Regions from separate parts of the Streptomyces sp. NPDC046465 genome, predicted to be linked through region 3. Evidence: riboswitches for the same ligand, from Rfam matches in the RefSeq annotation. Region 3 holds a riboswitch; each other region holds the start of a gene.

Region 1 (4,204 bases), on a different contig from region 3:
CCCGGACACGACGGCAAGCAGCCGCCGCGCGACGGCTCCCTGCCCGAGCGCATCGGCAAGGAGCTGCGCGAGGTCGTCGAGGAGGAGGTGCCGGCCCGCGCCCTGATGGCCGCCTACCGCCTCCCGGAGGACGGCACGCGCGCGTGCGACGCGGCCGACATCGCCCTCACCGTCCTCGGCAGCGGCGAGTCCTCCCGGCTCTACAACCGCCTCGTGCGCCGTGACCGCACCGCGGTCGCCGCCGGGTTCGGCCTGCTGCGCCTCGCCGGGGCGCCCTCGCTCGGCTGGCTGGACGTCAAGACGTCCGGCGACGTCGAGGTCCCCGTCATCGAGGCCGCCGTCGACGAGGAACTGGCCCGCTTCGCCGCGGAGGGCCCCACTCCGGAGGAGATGGAGCGCGCCCAGGCGCAGTTGGAGCGTGAGTGGCTCGACCGGCTCGGCACGGTCTCGGGCCGCGCCGACGAACTGTGCCGGTACGCCGTCCTGTTCGGTGACCCACAGCTCGCCCTCACCGCCGTGCAGCGCGTCCTCGACGTCAGCGCGGCAGAGGTCCAGGAGGCCGCCAAGGCCCGTCTGCGCCCGGACAACCGCGCGGTGCTCGTGTACGAACCCGTGACCGTCGCCGACGAGGACGAAGAAGCCGTCGAGAACGCTGAGAACGCTGAGGACGCCGAGGAAGAGGAGGCGGCGAAGTGACCGAGGCCGCGATGCAGTTCCATCCACAGCCCCAGGGCGGCACGGCCAAGCCCTGGGCCTTCCCGGCGCCCGAGCGCGGCACGCTGCCCAACGGCCTCACCGTGCTGCGGTGCCACCGTCCGGGCCAGCAGGTCGTCGCCGTCGAGATCCACCTCGAAGCGCCGCTGGACGCCGAGCCCGAGGGCCTCGACGGCGTCGCCACGATCATGGCGCGGGCCTTCAACGAGGGCACCGACAAGCACTCCGCCGAGGAGTTCGCCGCCGAGCTCGACCGCTGCGGCGCGACGCTCGACGCGCACGCCGACCACCCGGGCGTGCGGGTCTCCCTGGAGGTCCCGGTCTCCAGGCTCCCCAAGGCGCTCGGCCTGCTCGCCGACGCCCTGCGGGCCCCCGCCTTCGCGGACAGCGAGATCGAACGGCTCGTACGCAACCGCCTGGACGAGCTCCCGCACGAGGCGGCCAACCCGGGGCGCCGCGCCGCCAAGGAGCTCTCCAGGCAGCTCTTCCCGGCCGCCTCGCGCATGTCCCGGCCGCGCCAGGGCACCGAGGAGACGGTCACGGCCATCGACTCGGCGGCGGTGCGTGCCTTCTACGAGAAGCACGTCCGGCCCGCCACGGCCACCCTGGTCGTCGTCGGCGACCTGACCGGCACCGACCTGGACGCCGTCCTCGCGGACACCGTCGGCGCCTGGACCGGGTCCGCGGGCGAACCGCGCCCGGTGCCGCAGGTGACCGCCGACGACCGCGGCCGCGTCGTCATCGTGGACCGCCCCGGAGCGGTCCAGACGCAGCTGCTGATCGGCCGCGTGGGCGCCGACCGGCACGACCGCGTCTGGCCGGCCCAGGTCCTCGGCACGTACTGCCTGGGCGGCACCCTCACCTCCCGCCTCGACCGCGTCCTGCGGGAGGAGAAGGGCTACACCTACGGAGTGCGGGCGTTCAGCCAGGTGCTGCGCTCGGCGCCGGACGGCACGGGCGCCGCGATGCTCGCCATCAGCGGCTCCGTGGACACCCCGACCACGGGTCCCGCGCTCGACGACCTGTGGAAGGTCCTGCGCACCCTCGCCGCCGAGGGCCTGACCGACGCCGAGCGTGATGTGGCCGTGCAGAACCTGGTGGGCGTGGCCCCTCTCAAGTACGAGATGGCAGCCTCCGTAGCGGCCACTCTCGCCGACCAGGTCGAGCAGAACCTGCCGGACGACTTCCAGGCGCAGCTGTACCGGCAGCTGGCCGCCACCGGCACCGTGGAGGCCACTGCCGCCGTCGTGAACGCCTTCCCGGAGGACCGCCTGGTGACGGTCCTCGTCGGGGACGCCGCACAGATCGAGGAGCCCGTCAGGGCGCTCGGTATCGGTGACGTGAGTGTGGTCACGGGCTGAGTGACAGTCAGGACATATCGGGACCCCAGTGGCCACTTCGGCCGCTGGGGTCCTCATATGTCCGAATTACTATGGAGGTTGCCTGTCTGCCCTGTGGCGTGCGCTACAAAAGTCGAGTTCTGTTTGTCGAACGAAAGACGCCCCGTTTAGCGTCGGTCCGGCTGTTCGTCGCGCAGTACGCCGCATCCGCGGCACCGGACAGTCATCGCCGAGTCCCCGTACGGCGCGAGCCAGGGGAGCCGGGGACCCACATGTCCCCTGGGGTGAATCGGGCACCTTGCCGTTGAGGCGAGGAACCCGTAGGAGACCTTCCTGCTCCGAACCCGTCAGCTAACCCGGTAGGCGAGAGGGAAGGAAAGGATCACCCGCCACATGGCGTTCACCCGTGCCACCGGGAAGCACCGTCGTCCGAGCCGCCTCACGCGGACCACCGCGAACGTCGCGGGTGTCGCGGCGCTCACCACCACCGGTGTCATCGGAGGCCTTGCCGCCCCGGCGCTCGCCGCCGCCGACGAAGCGGCCGTGGAACACACCGGCCTCACCCAGGCGATATCCGTCGGCGACTCGCTTGCCGAGAACATCGGCGCCCAGGCCGCCGCCCAGCGCCAGGCCGCCGACGACGCCGCTGCGGCGAAGAAGGCCGAAGAGGCCGCCAAGAAGAAGGCCGCGGAAGAGAAGCGCAAGGCCGAGGCCGAGGCCAAGGCGAAGGCCAAGAAGGAGCGCGAGGCCAAGGAGCGCGCCGCCCGCGCGGCCGAGCGCAAGCGCCTGAACACCTACGTCGCCCCGGTCGACGGCTCCTACGTCTCCACGGGTTACCAGACCGGAGGCGCCATGTGGTCCTCCGGCAGCCACACCGGCATCGACTTCCACGCGGCCTCGGGCACCTCCGTCCACGCGGTCGGCTCCGGCACCGTCGTCGAGGCCGGCTGGGGCGGGGCCTACGGCAACAACGTGGTCATCAAGATGAACGACGGCACGTACACCCAGTACGGCCACATGTCGTCCCTCGGCGTCACCGTCGGCCAGACGGTCACCCCCGGGCAGCAGATCGGCCTCTCCGGCTCCACCGGCAACTCCAGCGGTCCGCACCTCCACTTCGAGGCCCGCACCGGCGAGGAGTACGGCTCGGACATCGACCCGATCGCGTACCTCCGCGGGCACGGCATCAACGTCTGACGCGCGCGGCCCAGCAGCACTCCACCGAAAGCCCCGGCTCCTGGCGAGCCGGGGCTTTCGCCGTTGCCTCCAGCATTGTCCAAAAGGTATCCATGAATTTTGGCCCGCTGTCGGAAATTTCCGCGCTCTGCAATAGAGTCACGGAACGAACGTCGGTCGACCGCGTTATGCGGGGATGAAGGCGGAGGTCCGGGTCATGCGTGTTCCCGCGCATTCGGTATGCACGGCCATTCGGGACGACATCGTCGCCGGCGTGCACGAAAGGGGCGGCCGGCTCGCCGAGGAAGTTCTCGCGCGCCGGTACGGCGTCTCCCGCGTCCCCGTGCGCGAGGCCCTGCGCACCCTGGAGGCCGAGGGTTTCGTCGTCACCCGCAGGCACGCGGGCGCGTGCGTCGCCGAACCCACGGAGCAGGAGGCCGCGGATCTCCTGGAGGTCCGCACGCTGCTCGAACCGCTCGCCGCGGCGCGCGCCGCGCAGCGCCGTACGGACGCACACCTCAAGGTCCTGCGCGGACTGGTCAGGCTGGGCCAGGAGCGCGCCAGGAGCGGGCGGGGGGAGGATCTGCGGCCCCTGGGCGGCTGGTTCCACGAGACGCTCGCCCAGGCGTCCGGCAGCCCCGGCCTGAGCGCCCTGCTCGTCCAACTGCGCCACAAGGCCGCCTGGATGTACGTCGTCGACAGCCCGGCGGCGCCTGCCGACTCCTGGGCGGAACACGCGGCGATCGTCGACGCGGTGGCCCGCGGGAACGCGGAGCGGGCCAGGGCGCTCACCGCAGCGCACGCCGCGCGGGCGACGGCCGCGTACCGGCCGCGTCATGTCCGGCGGCCCGGCCGCGGCCGGGTGAGCGATTCGCAACATGGCGTCAACACGGTGAGCCTCCAGAATTAACGGAGACGCCGTATACAAAGGGAAGGTATTTCCCGGCCCTCATTTGTGCTGCGCTTGCCGCCAT
Region 2 (4,204 bases), on a different contig from region 3:
CACTTCCGCACGCGCGTGCCCGCCTACTTCTATCTGGAGTCGGACGGGAAGCTGCCGGTCTCGCCGGAGGGCAGCGGCATCGACACCGCGGCCGAGCTGAAGAGGTACTGGTTCGGGCAGGGCACCTTCGCCGACGGGCTGTCCCAGGAGACGTGTCGCAACTTCAAGCACGCCAGCTATTCCCTCGCGGCGGCCTCCCACATGGCGGAGACCGCCTGGCATCAGGGTGTCGACCTGTACGGGGAGGCCGAGGACCGGCTGCGGGCCGCCTTCGAGTTCCACTCCAAGTACCAGCTGGGCGCGCCGGTGCCGGGCTGGCTGTGCGGCGGCCGGGTGCAGCGCGACATGGGGCCCGACACGGAGGTCGGCCTCAACCACCTGCGGGGGCGGCTGCACCTGGAGTTGCCGGAGACCGAGAGGTACACGGAACGCGGGCGGCCGGAGGGGACGGACGGCCTCTTCGTGGCCTGGGAGACGCTCACGCACGCGGGCAACGCCTGAGGTGGTTCGACGCACCCCTCCGAATGGCGTAGAGTTGCATTCAACGGCGCGGGGTGGAGCAGCTCGGTAGCTCGCTGGGCTCATAACCCAGAGGTCGCAGGTTCAAATCCTGTCCCCGCTACTCAAGGCCTAGGGCCCGGAACCAGTAATGGTTCCGGGCCCTAGGTGTTTTCCGCACTTGTTTCCGTACCGCTGCCCGTACTCCTCTCCCGTAACCCGGTCGGACCGCGCCAGGTCGCCCCCGCTCCCCCTCGGGGGAACCCTGAGTGGAGCGCGGTGATGGGCGCGGTGATGGACTCGGTGACGGGTGCGGAGTCGGCGGGAGACAAGCGGTGGGGCAGCGAGCGGAAGCCGGGGACAGGGGTGCCACCGCGCACGAGCGGGCCTTCGTCCGCTCCCTGCCCCTCCTGCTCCTGATCATCGGCGTCGTGTACGACGTGTCGACCCCGCCGGAATTCACCGCGGCCCCCCTCTACACGGCCGCCCCGCTGATCGCCGCCCCCTTCTACTCGCAGCTCAGCACCGTCCTGACCGGCGTGGCCGCCACGGCAGCCGTCCTCTTCCTGCACTTCGGCAACCCGGTCAGCAGCCATGTCGAGGCCGTCACCGAGGTGCTCACCGTGGTCACCGTCGCGGCCCTCGCCATCGTCATCAACCGCGTCGTGCGCCGCGGCAACGACCGGCTCGCCAACGCCCGCTCCATCGCCGAGACCACCCAGCGCGCCGTGCTGCCCGAACCCGATCCGCGGATCGGCGGGCTCGACATCGCGGCGCGGTACGAGGCCGCGCAGGCCGACGCGTTCATCGGGGGCGACCTGTACGCGGTGCAGGACACCCCGTACGGCGTGCGGATCATCGTCGGTGACGTCCGGGGCAAGGGCATGGGCGCGGTCGCGGCGGTCGCCGTCGTCATCGGCGCCTTCCGGGAGGCCGCCGAGCAGGAGACGACGCTGGAGGCGGTGGCGCAGCGCCTGGAGCGGGCCCTCGCCCGCGAGGGCACCCGGCGCGACGGACTCGACCAGTTCGAGGGGTTCACGACCGCCGTACTCGCCGAGATCCACCACGCCGGCGGCGCCGTACGGCTGATCAACCGGGGGCACCCGTCGCCGCTGCTGCTGCGCGGGGACGGCCGGCTGTGCGTCCTGTCGGCGACCGAGCCCGCGCTGCCGCTCGGCATGGGCGAGCTGGGGGTCTGGCCGGACCGGGCGGACGAGTCGGAGTTCCCGCCCGGCGCGATGCTGCTCCTCTACACGGACGGCCTGTCGGAGGCGCGCGACGCGGCGGGGGAGTTCTACGATCCCGCGACCCGGCTCGGCGGGCGGATCTTCCCGGGCCGCGGCGGTCCGCGCGCGCTGCTCGCCGCGCTCGCGGAGGAGGTGCGGCGGCACACCGGGGGGCGGATGACGGACGACATGGCGCTGCTCGCGGTGCGGCGGCCCGTCGCCGGGGACCCGGACATCACGTCCCGTGACTGAAGGGCATCCCTCCGCACACCAACTGACGTACTGTCAAGAGAATGTGAAGCTAACGATCAACCGGAACGGCTTGGAATACGGACCCGCTGTCTATTAACGTTCGATAACGCAGCGCGGTCGTCCCAGCCGTCACTAGAGGCGGCTCCGCGCGCACGCGCCTAATCCCGCAAGGGAGCCGGGGAACCACCAACTTGGGGTGAATCAGGCATCTGCGCACCGTGCATCCGTGCACCCGTGCCAGGTGTCCGTAGGAGACCTTCCTGCTCCGAACCCGTCAGCTAACCCGGTAGGCGAGAAGGAAGGAAAGGAGTGCGCCCCAGTGGCGTCCAACCGGCCTGCCCCCCAAGCCGTGTACATACCGAATGACGATGACTTCGGTACGTACGACGACGACTCCTTCGAGGAGTGGAACCCCACCGAGGATTCCGTCCGTCCCGTCCGCGGCAGGCACCGTGTGCACAAGAAGGGCGGCGGCGGGCTCGCCCGCAGCTCCACCGTCCTCGGCGTGGGCGTCATCGCCGCCGTCGGCGCGGGCGGCATCGCCACCGCGCAGGACGGCAAGCCGCCGGTCTCCATATCGATGCCCGACCTGCCGGGCATGGACACCGTCGCGGACTCGCTGCCCGCGGCCAAGTCGCTGCCCGGCGTGGGCTCGCTGATCTCCGACGACGCGTCGGACTCCACGGCGACCGCTGCCGCGGCGGCCCCGCTCACCGCGGCGGGCGTCAGCACCGCCGACGCCGAGCAGGGCACCACCGACGCGGGTGAGGCGCTGCGCGCCCGCATCATGCGCCAGGCCGAGAACCAGCAGAACCAGGCGGACACCGCCGTACGGACCGCGGCCGAGGACGCCGCCGTCAAGAAGGCCGCCGGGGAGGCCGCCGCCCAGCAGGAGGCGGCCACGAAGGACGCGAAGGCCAAGGCCGCCGCCAAGAAGAAGAAGGAGGAGGAGGCCCGCAAGGCCAAGGCAGAGGCCGCGCGCCTGGCCAAGCTCGCCAAGAGCTACGCCATCCCCACCTCCTCGTACACCCTCACCTCGCACTTCGGTGACTCCGGCGCCATGTGGTCCTCCGGTCACCACACCGGCCTCGACTTCGCCGCTCCCACGGGTACCCCCCTCAAGGCGGTGCACACCGGCACCGTCAAGGAGGCCGGGTGGGCGGGCGCGTACGGCTACCGCACCGTGCTCGAACTCGAGGACGGCACGGAGGTCTGGTACTGCCACCAGTCCTCGCTCAATGTCAGCGCGGGGCAGAAGGTCACCACCGGCGAGGTCATCGGCCGCGTCGGCGCGACCGGCAACGTCACCGGGCCGCACCTCCACATGGAGGTCCACACGCCCGACGGCACCGGCATCGACCCGCTGGGCTGGCTGCAGGGCAAGGGCCTCAACCCCTGACCGCACCCTGACCGACCCCTGAGGGCGCCCTCAACTCCGGCGGCCCTGGCGCCAACCCCCCCGACGCCAGGGCCGCCGGTTTCGTCGTGTCAGAGATGGAATTCCGTTTCCGTCCCGGACGTTGCGGAACGTATGACTTCTCTTCGCCAGCTCGGCTCATCCGACCTCGAGGTCTTCCCGCTCGCCCTGGGCGGCAACGTCTTCGGCTGGACCGCCGACCGCACGGCGTCCTTCGCCGTCCTCGACGCCTACACCGCCGCGGGCGGCAACTTCATCGACACCGCCGACGCCTACTCGGCCTGGGTGGAGGGCAACAAGGGCGGCGAGTCCGAGACCCTCGTCGGCGAGTGGCTGACCGAGCGCGGCAACCGCTCCGACGTCGTCCTCGCCACGAAGGTCGGTGCGCACCCCGACTTCAAGGGCCTCTCCCCGGCCACGATCAAGGCCGGTGCCGAGGCCTCCCTGCGCCGCCTCGGCACCGACTACATCGACCTCTACTACACGCACTACGACGACCCCTCGGTCCCCGTCGAGGAGATCATCGGCGCGCTCGACGAGCTGGTGCGGGACGGCAAGGTGCGGGCCATCGCCGCCTCCAACATCACGCCCGAACGGCTCCAGGAATCCCTCGACCTCTCCGACCGCGAGGGCCTCGCGCGCTACGTCGCGCTCCAGCCGCACTACAACCTCGTCTCCCGCGACACCTACGAGGGCCCGCTCCAGGAGGTCGCCTCGCGCTCCGGCCTCGCGGCCGTCCCCTACTACGCGCTCGCGTCCGGCTTCCTGACCGGCAAGTACCGCCCCGGTGCGCAGGTGCGGAGCGCGCGCA
Region 3 (4,204 bases):
GCGCGCTGACCATGCTCGTCACGGGTGTGGTCCTGGTGGGCCTCAACCAGGCGGACGACAACACGGTCAACAACCTCAAGATCGGCATCAAGCTGGCCTTGCTGATCGTGATCCTCGCGCTGGTCTACGTGAAGCGGGACGAGGAGAAGGTCGACAAGGGCCTGTTCGGCGCGGTCGGCCTGCTGACCGTCGCGAACATCTTCATCGCGGTGCTGTGGACCTGAGGACCTGACCCGGACGTAGGAACCCGCCCTCATGAAGGCGACCGTCATGAACCCGCTCTCATGAAGGCGACCGTCACGAAAGTGGCCCTCCACGCGCGTGTGGAGGGCCACTTTTATGAGGTGTCATGAGGGGTTTTGAGGTGTGACGGTTACGCGGGGCGCACCACGCTGTGGATCGGCATGTAGTAGATCGACTCGACGCGGACGTTCGCGCCCGGCTTCGGGGCGTGGATCATCTTGCCGTTGCCGATGTAGATGCCCACGTGGCTGATGTCGTCGTAGAAGAACACCAGGTCACCCGGTTTGGCGTCGGCGGTCTTCACGGTCGTGCCGACCTTCACCTGGTCCCACGTGGTGCGCGGCAGGGAGATCCCAGCCGCCTTCCACGCGTCCTGGGTGAGCCCTGAGCAGTCGTACGAGTCGGGGCCGGTGGCACCCCACACGTACGGCTTGCCGATCTGGGCCTGAGCGAAGGCGATGACCTTCGCGGCCTTGGTGGCGTAGTCGCCCTCCGTGCTCCCGGAGCCCGAACCGGAACCCGACCCCGAGCCCGAGCCCGCATCAGAGCCGGAGCCGGAGCCGGAGCCCTGACCCTGCTCCCGGTCCTTCTCCCGCTGGGCCTCCTCCTCCGCCTTCCGCTTGCGCTCCGCCTCGGCGGCCTGCTCGCGGGCCAGCTTCTCGGCCTTGCGCTTGGCCTCCTGCTTCTTCTTCCGCTCGATCTCCGCGAGCCGCGCCTTCTCCTGGGCCGTCAGCTTGGAAAGGACCTCGCGCGCGTCACCCAGCTTCTTCTGGACGGTCTGCTTGCTCGTCCTGAGGTCGTCCCGCGAATCGTTCAGGGTCTCCAGGCTCTTTGCGGCCTCCGTGCGCTGCTTGGTCGCCGACGCCTGCTGCGTCGTGTAGGCGTCGACCGCCTTCTTCTGGCGCGTGGTCAGCCGGTCCGCCAGGTGGTTCTGGTCGAAGTAGCCCTGCGGGTCGTTGGCGAGCATCATCGTGGCCGTCTCGGAGACGGCGCCGGTGCGGTACTGCGCGGCGGCGAACGAGCCGAGCTCCTTGCGCGCGTCGTTCAGCTCGTCGGTGCGCTCGGCCACGTCGTCGAGCAGGCGGTCGACCTTCTTGCGCTGCTTGTCGGTGCGCTCCTTGGCCGCGTTGTACTTCTGCGTGGCCACACCGGCCTGCTGGTAGAGCTCGTCGACCTTCTTCTGGACCTCTTCGAGGCTGGGTTTCGTCGGCGCGGCGGGCGCTGCCTGCGCGCTCTGGGACAGGAGGGCGACGGAGGTGAGGGCCGCTGTCGTGATGCCGATGGCGGGGGTCGTGCGAATTCCGGCTGCCCGGGTCCGCGGCTTGCGGTGCGACGCCAAGGGAGGCGACTCCTTCCGTAGACCGCCTACCGGGTTAGCTGTCGGGTTCGGGCGGGTGGTCCGGAAGGTTGCCCTACGGTCCCGTACTACGTGCGGGACCGATTCACCCCAAGTTTTCGGTGGGTCCCCGGCTCCGAACATGTCGGACTCGGCGGAGGCCACTCGTTCCCGGCGGGTTCGCCGGTGGGGGGACGAGCAGCCCGCGGAGCACGCTAGCCAACTCGTGTGGTCCCTGTGAAGGTTGATGTTCGATATGCCCGATACATTTTCGTGACTTTCCACGGCCTTGGCGCGATCATGCCGAGTGGATGCGGAGCGTGAGCGTCCGCAGGCAGGGTGTAGGCAAGGCGTAGGCAGGGTGTAGGCAAGACGTAGGCAAGACATGGGCATGGCGTGGGCAAGTGTGAGGTGACCGGAACCCGCAGCGGGTTGTCAGTGGGGCCGCCTAGACTCGGGAGGCGATGAGCAGCCTCTTTGATGACAGCTTCCTGGCGGACCTGCAGCCCTCCCGGGCCACGGACGAAGCGCCCCCGCCGCCGCCCGAGGACAGTGCTCCGGAGCCCATTCCGGATGATCTGTTCGACGGGAAGTTCGACGCGCCCATGACCCGGGACTCGCACTACCGCGACGGTGCCCCCCGCCCGGTCATCGACCCGGCGACGCTCCTCGACGGGCTGAACGAGAACCAGCGCGCGGCCGTGGTGCACGCCGGTGCCCCGCTGCTCATCGTCGCCGGCGCGGGCTCCGGCAAGACCCGCGTGCTGACCCACCGCATCGCGTACCTGCTCGCCGAGCGCGGTGCGCACCCCGGCCAGATCCTCGCGATCACCTTCACGAACAAGGCCGCGGGTGAGATGAAGGAGCGCGTCGAGCAGCTCGTGGGCCCGCGGGCGAACGCGATGTGGGTGTCGACGTTCCACAGCGCCTGCGTCCGCATCCTGCGCCGCGAGTACAAGAAGCTGGGCTTCACGTCCTCCTTCTCGATCTACGACGCCGCGGACTCCAAGCGTCTGATGGCCCTGGTCTGCCGCGACCTGGACCTCGACCCGAAGAAGTTCCCGCCGAAGTCGTTCAGCGCCAAGATCTCGAACCTGAAGAACGAGCTGATCGACGAGGAGGACTTCGCCGGTCAGGCCGCCGACGGCTTCGAGAAGACCGTCGCCCAGGCCTACGCCATGTACCAGTCGCGCCTCCGCGAGGCGAACGCGCTGGACTTCGACGACCTGATCATGACGACGGTCCACCTGCTGCGCGCCTTCCCGGACGTCGCCGAGCACTACAGGCGCCGCTTCCGGCACGTCATGGTCGACGAGTACCAGGACACCAACCACGCACAGTACGCACTCGTGCGCGAGCTGGTCGGCCCCTCCGGAGGCGAGGGCGACGACCCCGCCGAGCTGTGCGTGGTGGGTGACGCGGACCAGTCGATCTATGCCTTCCGCGGCGCCACGATCCGCAACATCCTCCAGTTCGAGGAGGACTACACCGACGCGACGACGATCCTCCTGGAGCAGAATTACCGCTCCACGCAGACGATCCTGACCGCCGCCAACGCGGTCATCGAGCGCAATGAGAGCCGCCGTCCGAAGAACCTCTGGACCAACCAGGGCGCGGGCGCGCGCATCACCGGGTACGTCGCCGACACGGAGCACGACGAGGCACAGTTCGTCGCCGACGAGATCGACCGCCTCACCGACGCGGGTGACGCCAAGGCCGGTGACGTGGCGATCTTCTACCGGACGAACGCCCAGTCCCGTGTCTTCGAAGAGATCTTCATCCGCGTGGGCCTGCCCTACAAGGTCGTCGGCGGCGTCCGCTTCTACGAGCGCAAGGAGGTCCGCGATGTCCTCGCGTACCTGCGTGTCCTCGCCAATCCCGAGGACGCCGTCCCGCTGCGCCGCATCCTCAACGTCCCCAAGAGGGGCATCGGCGACCGCGCGGAAGCGATGATCGACGCGCTCTCGCAGCGCGAGAAGATCTCCTTCCCGCAGGCCCTGCGCCGTGTCGACGAGGCGTACGGAATGGCGGCCCGGTCGACCAACGCCGTCAAGCGGTTCAACACGCTCATGGAGGAGCTGCGGACCGTCGTCGAGTCCGGCGCGGGCCCGGCCGTCGTCCTGGAGGCCGTGCTCGAACGCACCGGTTACCTCGCCGAGCTGCAGGCCTCCACCGACCCGCAGGACGAGACGCGCATCGAGAACCTCCAGGAACTCGCCGCCGTGGCACTGGAGTTCGAGCAGGACAACAGCCAGAACGGCAACCAGGACAACAGTCAGGACGGCAACCAGGCAGCGGACGGCGCTCAGGACGAGGCCGGTGCGGACGAGGGGGAGGCCGGTGAAGGCGCCGCTCCGACCGGTACGCTCTCCGACTTCCTGGAGCGGGTCGCCCTGGTCGCCGACTCCGACCAGATCCCTGACGAGGAGGACGACGGCTCCGGAGTCATCACCCTGATGACCCTCCACACCGCCAAGGGCCTTGAGTTCCCTGTGGTGTTCCTGACCGGCATGGAGGACGGCGTCTTCCCGCACATGCGCTCCCTCGGGCAGGTCAAGGAGCTCGAGGAGGAGCGCCGCCTCGCGTACGTGGGCATCACGCGCGCGCGTGAGCGCCTCTACCTGA
Region 4 (4,204 bases), on a different contig from region 3:
GGCGTTCCAGTGCTTGAACGCGGCGCGGGCATAGCCCTCGCGGCGCTCGTCGGAGGCGGGGATGCGGTGCACGGCATCGGCCAGTGTGGTGGTCTCGGTGGGAGCGGCCGTGGGGAGGGACGGGGGAGCGGTCTGTGCCGGTGCCGGTGTCGGCGCGAGGAGAGGGGTCAGGGACAGGCTGAGCGCGGCGAAGCCACGGATGAAGTTCTTGATCACTCAGCCAGGCTGGGCGGCCATCGGCGGTACGTCCCGGACGCCTGGCGGCGCCTGATCCGAGTGGAGGAATCGATTCACCGCAGAAACGTTGCGCCCGGTGGGCGGGGGCGTTCACTTCGAGAGCGTGGGCGCGCGGGCCGCCGGTAGAAATGCAAGTGCTTTGAGGGGGAATAGCTCTGACGGGGCGTTGGTAAGGGGCAACGTGTAGTTTCTTGAGGTTCCCTGGTTGCTGGTTGCCGGTTCCCGGTTTCTGCGGTTAGTGGAGTTCTTACAGTTGGGGAAATCCCGCCGAACGAGGGGAACGCCGCGTGACCTCCGCTGTCTGCCAGCGCCCGGCCGCATGCCTGTCGCCTTTCGGAAGGACACCGAAAAGTTGGACGCGGGAAAGCCGCACCGTGCGACGACGGCGGTCGGAGCCGGGCGATGAGTGCGGAGAGCAGAATCTCGGGCAGTTCCGTCGACTCCGTCGACGCGTCTCCGGGTGGGGGGTGCTTCTAGGAGGAGATGGTTCCGCGCGGTGTCGACGAACGGCCGGTCGGCGTCGCCGATGCTCCACCGCGTCAGCAGGTCGGGGGCCGCGGCGAGTTCTCGGGCGGAGTGGGTGACGGGCGCGGTCGGGACGAACAGCATGACGTGCCCGGCCACATCGGCGATGTCGTCCCATTGGTGCACCGCGCCTGGAGCGACTCAGACCACGGTCCGCTCCTTGAAGGGGTGGCAGAGGAAGGCCACCGTGACGGAGCTGTGGCCGACGTCGACGATGGCCAGGACGTGGAAGTCGGCGCGTCGCGTGCCGTCGTCGTTCAGTTCGCGAAGGCGGCCGAACGTCCTCGTCTCGACAGCGGCGGCACCGCGCCCGACGGGCTGATAGATCGTCTGCCGGATCGCGGTCACGTGTCCGGTTTCCACCGTAGGGTGGCCAGTCACGCCGATGCCTCGGCAGAGGCCGCGACGTACTCACTGTCGACTTTCGCGGGTGGAGCCGCTCAGCCGGGCTGCCCGGTCCGTACACGCTCCGCAGGCTCACGGACGACACACTCGCCGTGATCGCCGACGTTGGGCATCAGCGACTACTTACTCGTCGGACACTCCATGGGCGGCAAGGTCGCGCAGCTGACCGCGGCGACCCGGCTCGCCCGCCTCCGCGGGATCGTCCTCGTCGGCTCCGGTCCTGCGAAGCCCGCCGAGGGGATCACTCCCGCGTACCCGGAGGGCCTTTCCCACGCCTACGACTCCGACGACTCCGTCGCCGGCGCGCGGGACGACATCCCCACCGCGACCGAACTACCCGAATCGATCAAGGCGCGGGTCTCGACCGATTCGCGTACTCGCACCGATGCCGCCCGGACGGAGTGGACGCTGCGCGGCATCGCGGAGGACATCACCGAGCACACCCGCATGATCGGCGTCCCCGACCTCGTCGTCGCCGGAGAGAGGGACCGCGTCGAGCCCGTCGACGTGCTCCTCGCCAATCTGCTGCCCTACCTCTTCGGGGCCGAGTTCACGGTGATCCCGAACACGGGTCATCTGATCCCGCTGGAGGCTCCGGCCGACCTCGTCGGGGCGATCACGGCCTTCGCACCGGTGGCCTGACCGGTGCGGCGCCGCACGCCGCGCCGCACACCTCGCCGCAGGAGAGCGGGAGGTCAGTACGGTCCGTCCACGTTGTCGATCGAGCCGTACCGGTCGGCCGCGTAGTTGCAGGCGGCGGTGATGTTGGCGACCGGGTCGAAGCTGTCCGTCGACGTGCCGGGCACGTGGTAGGCGGCGAAGGTGGGGCCGATGACTTGCAGGAGCCCCTTGGAAGGGGTCCCGGCGGCAGCGTTGGAGTCCCAGTCGTTGGTGGCCAGGGGGTTGCCTGAGGACTCGCGCATGATGTTGCGGTGGATGCCCTCGTACGAGCCCGGGATGCCGTGCTGGGCCAGGATGTCGAGCGATTCGTTGATCCATCCGTCGAGGTCGTCCGTGTAGGACTTCTGCGCCGGGGGAGCGGCGGGCTCGGCGGCGAGGTCGTCCTGGCGCTCGGAGCGGTCCGCCCGCTCGGCGGACGCGTTGGAGGCGGTCGGCTTCTGGGCGGGCTCGGCCGCGCCCGTCTGGCCGAGGGTGAGCTTGAGGCCCGGGTGGATCAGTCTCGGGTCGCCGCCGAGGACGCCGCGGTTGTCCTGGTACAGCTTCTTCCAGCCGCCGGTCAGGGAGTGCTCCTGGGCGATCCTGGAGAGGGAGTCGCCTGCGGCGACCACGTAGGTCGCGGGGGCCGCGGCGGGCTTGGCGGCCGAGTCGGCCTGCGCCGCGTCGGCGGTGGTCGCGCCGAGCACCGGGAGGACGAGCACCGTCCCGCCCGCGCCTGCGGCGGCGATGCCCCGGCTGAGCGAGTTGGACTTGGGGCGGCGGTGCTTTCCCTTTGCAGGCATGACGAATTCCTCTCCGTCGCCTGCGAGGTGAGCTGTCGGGTTCGGACGGGAGATGTCCGGTCGCACCGATATGGCGACTTCACCCCGAGCCGTTCCGGAATCCGGATCGGCGGCTTACCTGGGTTCCCCGCTCCTGCCGTGCGTAAGTGAGTGAGTGGTTGAGTGGGTTTCCGGACAGCGGCAGGATTCGGCGTTCCATCCGGATTGGCGGTGACGTTAGACGAGAAAGTCAGAACGGAACAAGGCCAAAATTGTGAGGAGGAATGTGCCGAAGTGGTTCCGGGCAATCGAGCCGACCCCGGCGCCTTTGATCGAATAGACCCAACTCGCTTTGGGCGGAACGGGAATGAGCTTCAAGCCGCCTCTGTGAGCCTGAACGGACGATGTGACTCATTTCACCGGATGGGGTGTGGGTCGAAATTACCTGGAGCACGCAGGCCACTTTTCATTCCAGAGCGGACATTTCACCGGTCGTGTCGGCCTGGTCGGGCCCGCCCTATGGCTGATCGAAAAGCTGGATGATTCCGCCCCGCGTCACGCAGGCTTGTGGTCGGTCGTATGACTAGGCCTGGCTGGTTCTGGCAGCTTCTGGTTGAGCCGTGATGACGAGCCGTGATGACGAGCCGTGGTGACGGCGCGCGCCACTTGGCCTCGCGTCCCGGGCGGGCTGAGCGGGTACGGATGCGGGTACGGATTAGGTGTCGGCTCGGGTTCCTAGACGTTTCGGGGCTCTCAACTCTCTATCGGGCAGAAGGAGTTGTCGTCGACGATGGAGGAGTCGAGCGCCGTGGGTGACAATGTGTGGCTGATGGCCCTCACGTACGTGCCGGTCCTGGGCACGATGGCGGCCGCGCTTGCGTACCGAGTGCGGGAGCGGGCCCGTTGGGCTGCGGTCGTTGCCGTGCTGCGCCTGTCACCCGGCGGGACGCGGGTCCGTTTCAGAACGCAGGATGCTCAGGGGAGGGCGATGAGCGAGTGGGAGATCACCGTCCCCGCGGCCGGAAGGGCTGGTGTCGGTGACGAGCGATACCGGTGAGCGACCGCCTGCTGCTGACGGGTACTCGGACGACTACTCGGACGGGTGGAGCGACGCGTGTGTAGTGCGGGTCGAGACCCTCTTCCGGAGGTACGGCAAAGTGGTGCTCCGTAAAGCGACTGTGGCTGCCGCGGGGAACAGCCACGACGGCTGGGAAGGTTGCCAGCATGCTTTCGTGCAAGCGGGGGAACACCTGCGCAAGCCAGGAGCAGAGGAGATCAGGAACTGGCAGGGCTGGCTCGTCAAGACCGCGGTCCGGCACGCGATGTCGGTATATCGACGCGGGGTCGAGACGGTCCCACTGGGGGAGGAGACGGACCGGGACGGCGGTGCGATGCCGGTCGAGGACCAAGTGGCGGTGAGAGAGACGTTCCGTAACCTCCTGGAAGCCATCGGAGAGCTCTCGGAGCGTCAGCGGCAGGCTCTGGTCCTCGTGCACATCGCGGGATGTTCGACCGACGAGGCGGCCCAAGACATGGGAGTCACCAGCAGCACAGTACGCAACCTGATTCACCAGGCCCGCAGTCGGCTGGCTGTCGTG

What was found. Region 3 has a riboswitch for cyclic di-AMP ahead of ABZ953_RS04335 (NlpC/P60 family protein). Riboswitches for the same ligand answer to the same signal wherever they lie in the genome.
Region 1: linked by a shared signal. The riboswitch ahead of ABZ953_RS37720 (M23 family metallopeptidase) and the one ahead of ABZ953_RS04335 (NlpC/P60 family protein) in region 3 are both predicted to bind cyclic di-AMP.
Region 2: linked by a shared signal. The riboswitch ahead of ABZ953_RS07555 (M23 family metallopeptidase) and the one ahead of ABZ953_RS04335 (NlpC/P60 family protein) in region 3 are both predicted to bind cyclic di-AMP.
Region 4: linked by a shared signal. The riboswitch ahead of ABZ953_RS34475 (LysM peptidoglycan-binding domain-containing protein) and the one ahead of ABZ953_RS04335 (NlpC/P60 family protein) in region 3 are both predicted to bind cyclic di-AMP.

Annotation. Positions count from the first base shown of each region.
Region 1 is NZ_JBEYZK010000044.1:8,125-12,328, reverse strand. It holds gene ABZ953_RS37730 (pitrilysin family protein) at 1-696, shown strand, start outside; gene ABZ953_RS37725 (pitrilysin family protein) at 693-2,075, shown strand; cyclic di-AMP (ydaO/yuaA leader) riboswitch at 2,272-2,435, shown strand; gene ABZ953_RS37720 (M23 family metallopeptidase) at 2,448-3,251, shown strand; gene ABZ953_RS37715 (GntR family transcriptional regulator) at 3,448-4,140, shown strand.
Region 2 is NZ_JBEYZK010000004.1:21,422-25,625, reverse strand. It holds gene ABZ953_RS07570 (alginate lyase family protein) at 1-501, shown strand, start outside; tRNA gene ABZ953_RS07565 (tRNA-Met) at 549-622, shown strand; gene ABZ953_RS07560 (PP2C family protein-serine/threonine phosphatase) at 834-1,976, shown strand; cyclic di-AMP (ydaO/yuaA leader) riboswitch at 2,122-2,284, shown strand; gene ABZ953_RS07555 (M23 family metallopeptidase) at 2,296-3,375, shown strand; gene ABZ953_RS07550 (aldo/keto reductase) at 3,508-4,204, shown strand, end outside.
Region 3 is NZ_JBEYZK010000002.1:296,316-300,519, reverse strand. It holds gene ABZ953_RS04340 (hypothetical protein) at 1-224, shown strand, start outside; gene ABZ953_RS04335 (NlpC/P60 family protein) at 374-1,582, opposite strand; cyclic di-AMP (ydaO/yuaA leader) riboswitch at 1,590-1,746, opposite strand; gene pcrA (DNA helicase PcrA) at 2,044-4,204, shown strand, end outside.
Region 4 is NZ_JBEYZK010000030.1:57,765-61,968, forward strand. It holds gene ABZ953_RS34460 (HNH endonuclease family protein) at 1-216, opposite strand, end outside; partial or broken gene ABZ953_RS34465 (AraC family transcriptional regulator) at 615-1,149, opposite strand; partial or broken gene ABZ953_RS34470 (alpha/beta hydrolase) at 1,161-1,809, shown strand; gene ABZ953_RS34475 (LysM peptidoglycan-binding domain-containing protein) at 1,863-2,627, opposite strand; cyclic di-AMP (ydaO/yuaA leader) riboswitch at 2,632-2,786, opposite strand; gene ABZ953_RS34480 (hypothetical protein) at 3,415-3,663, shown strand; gene ABZ953_RS34485 (sigma-70 family RNA polymerase sigma factor) at 3,644-4,204, shown strand, end outside.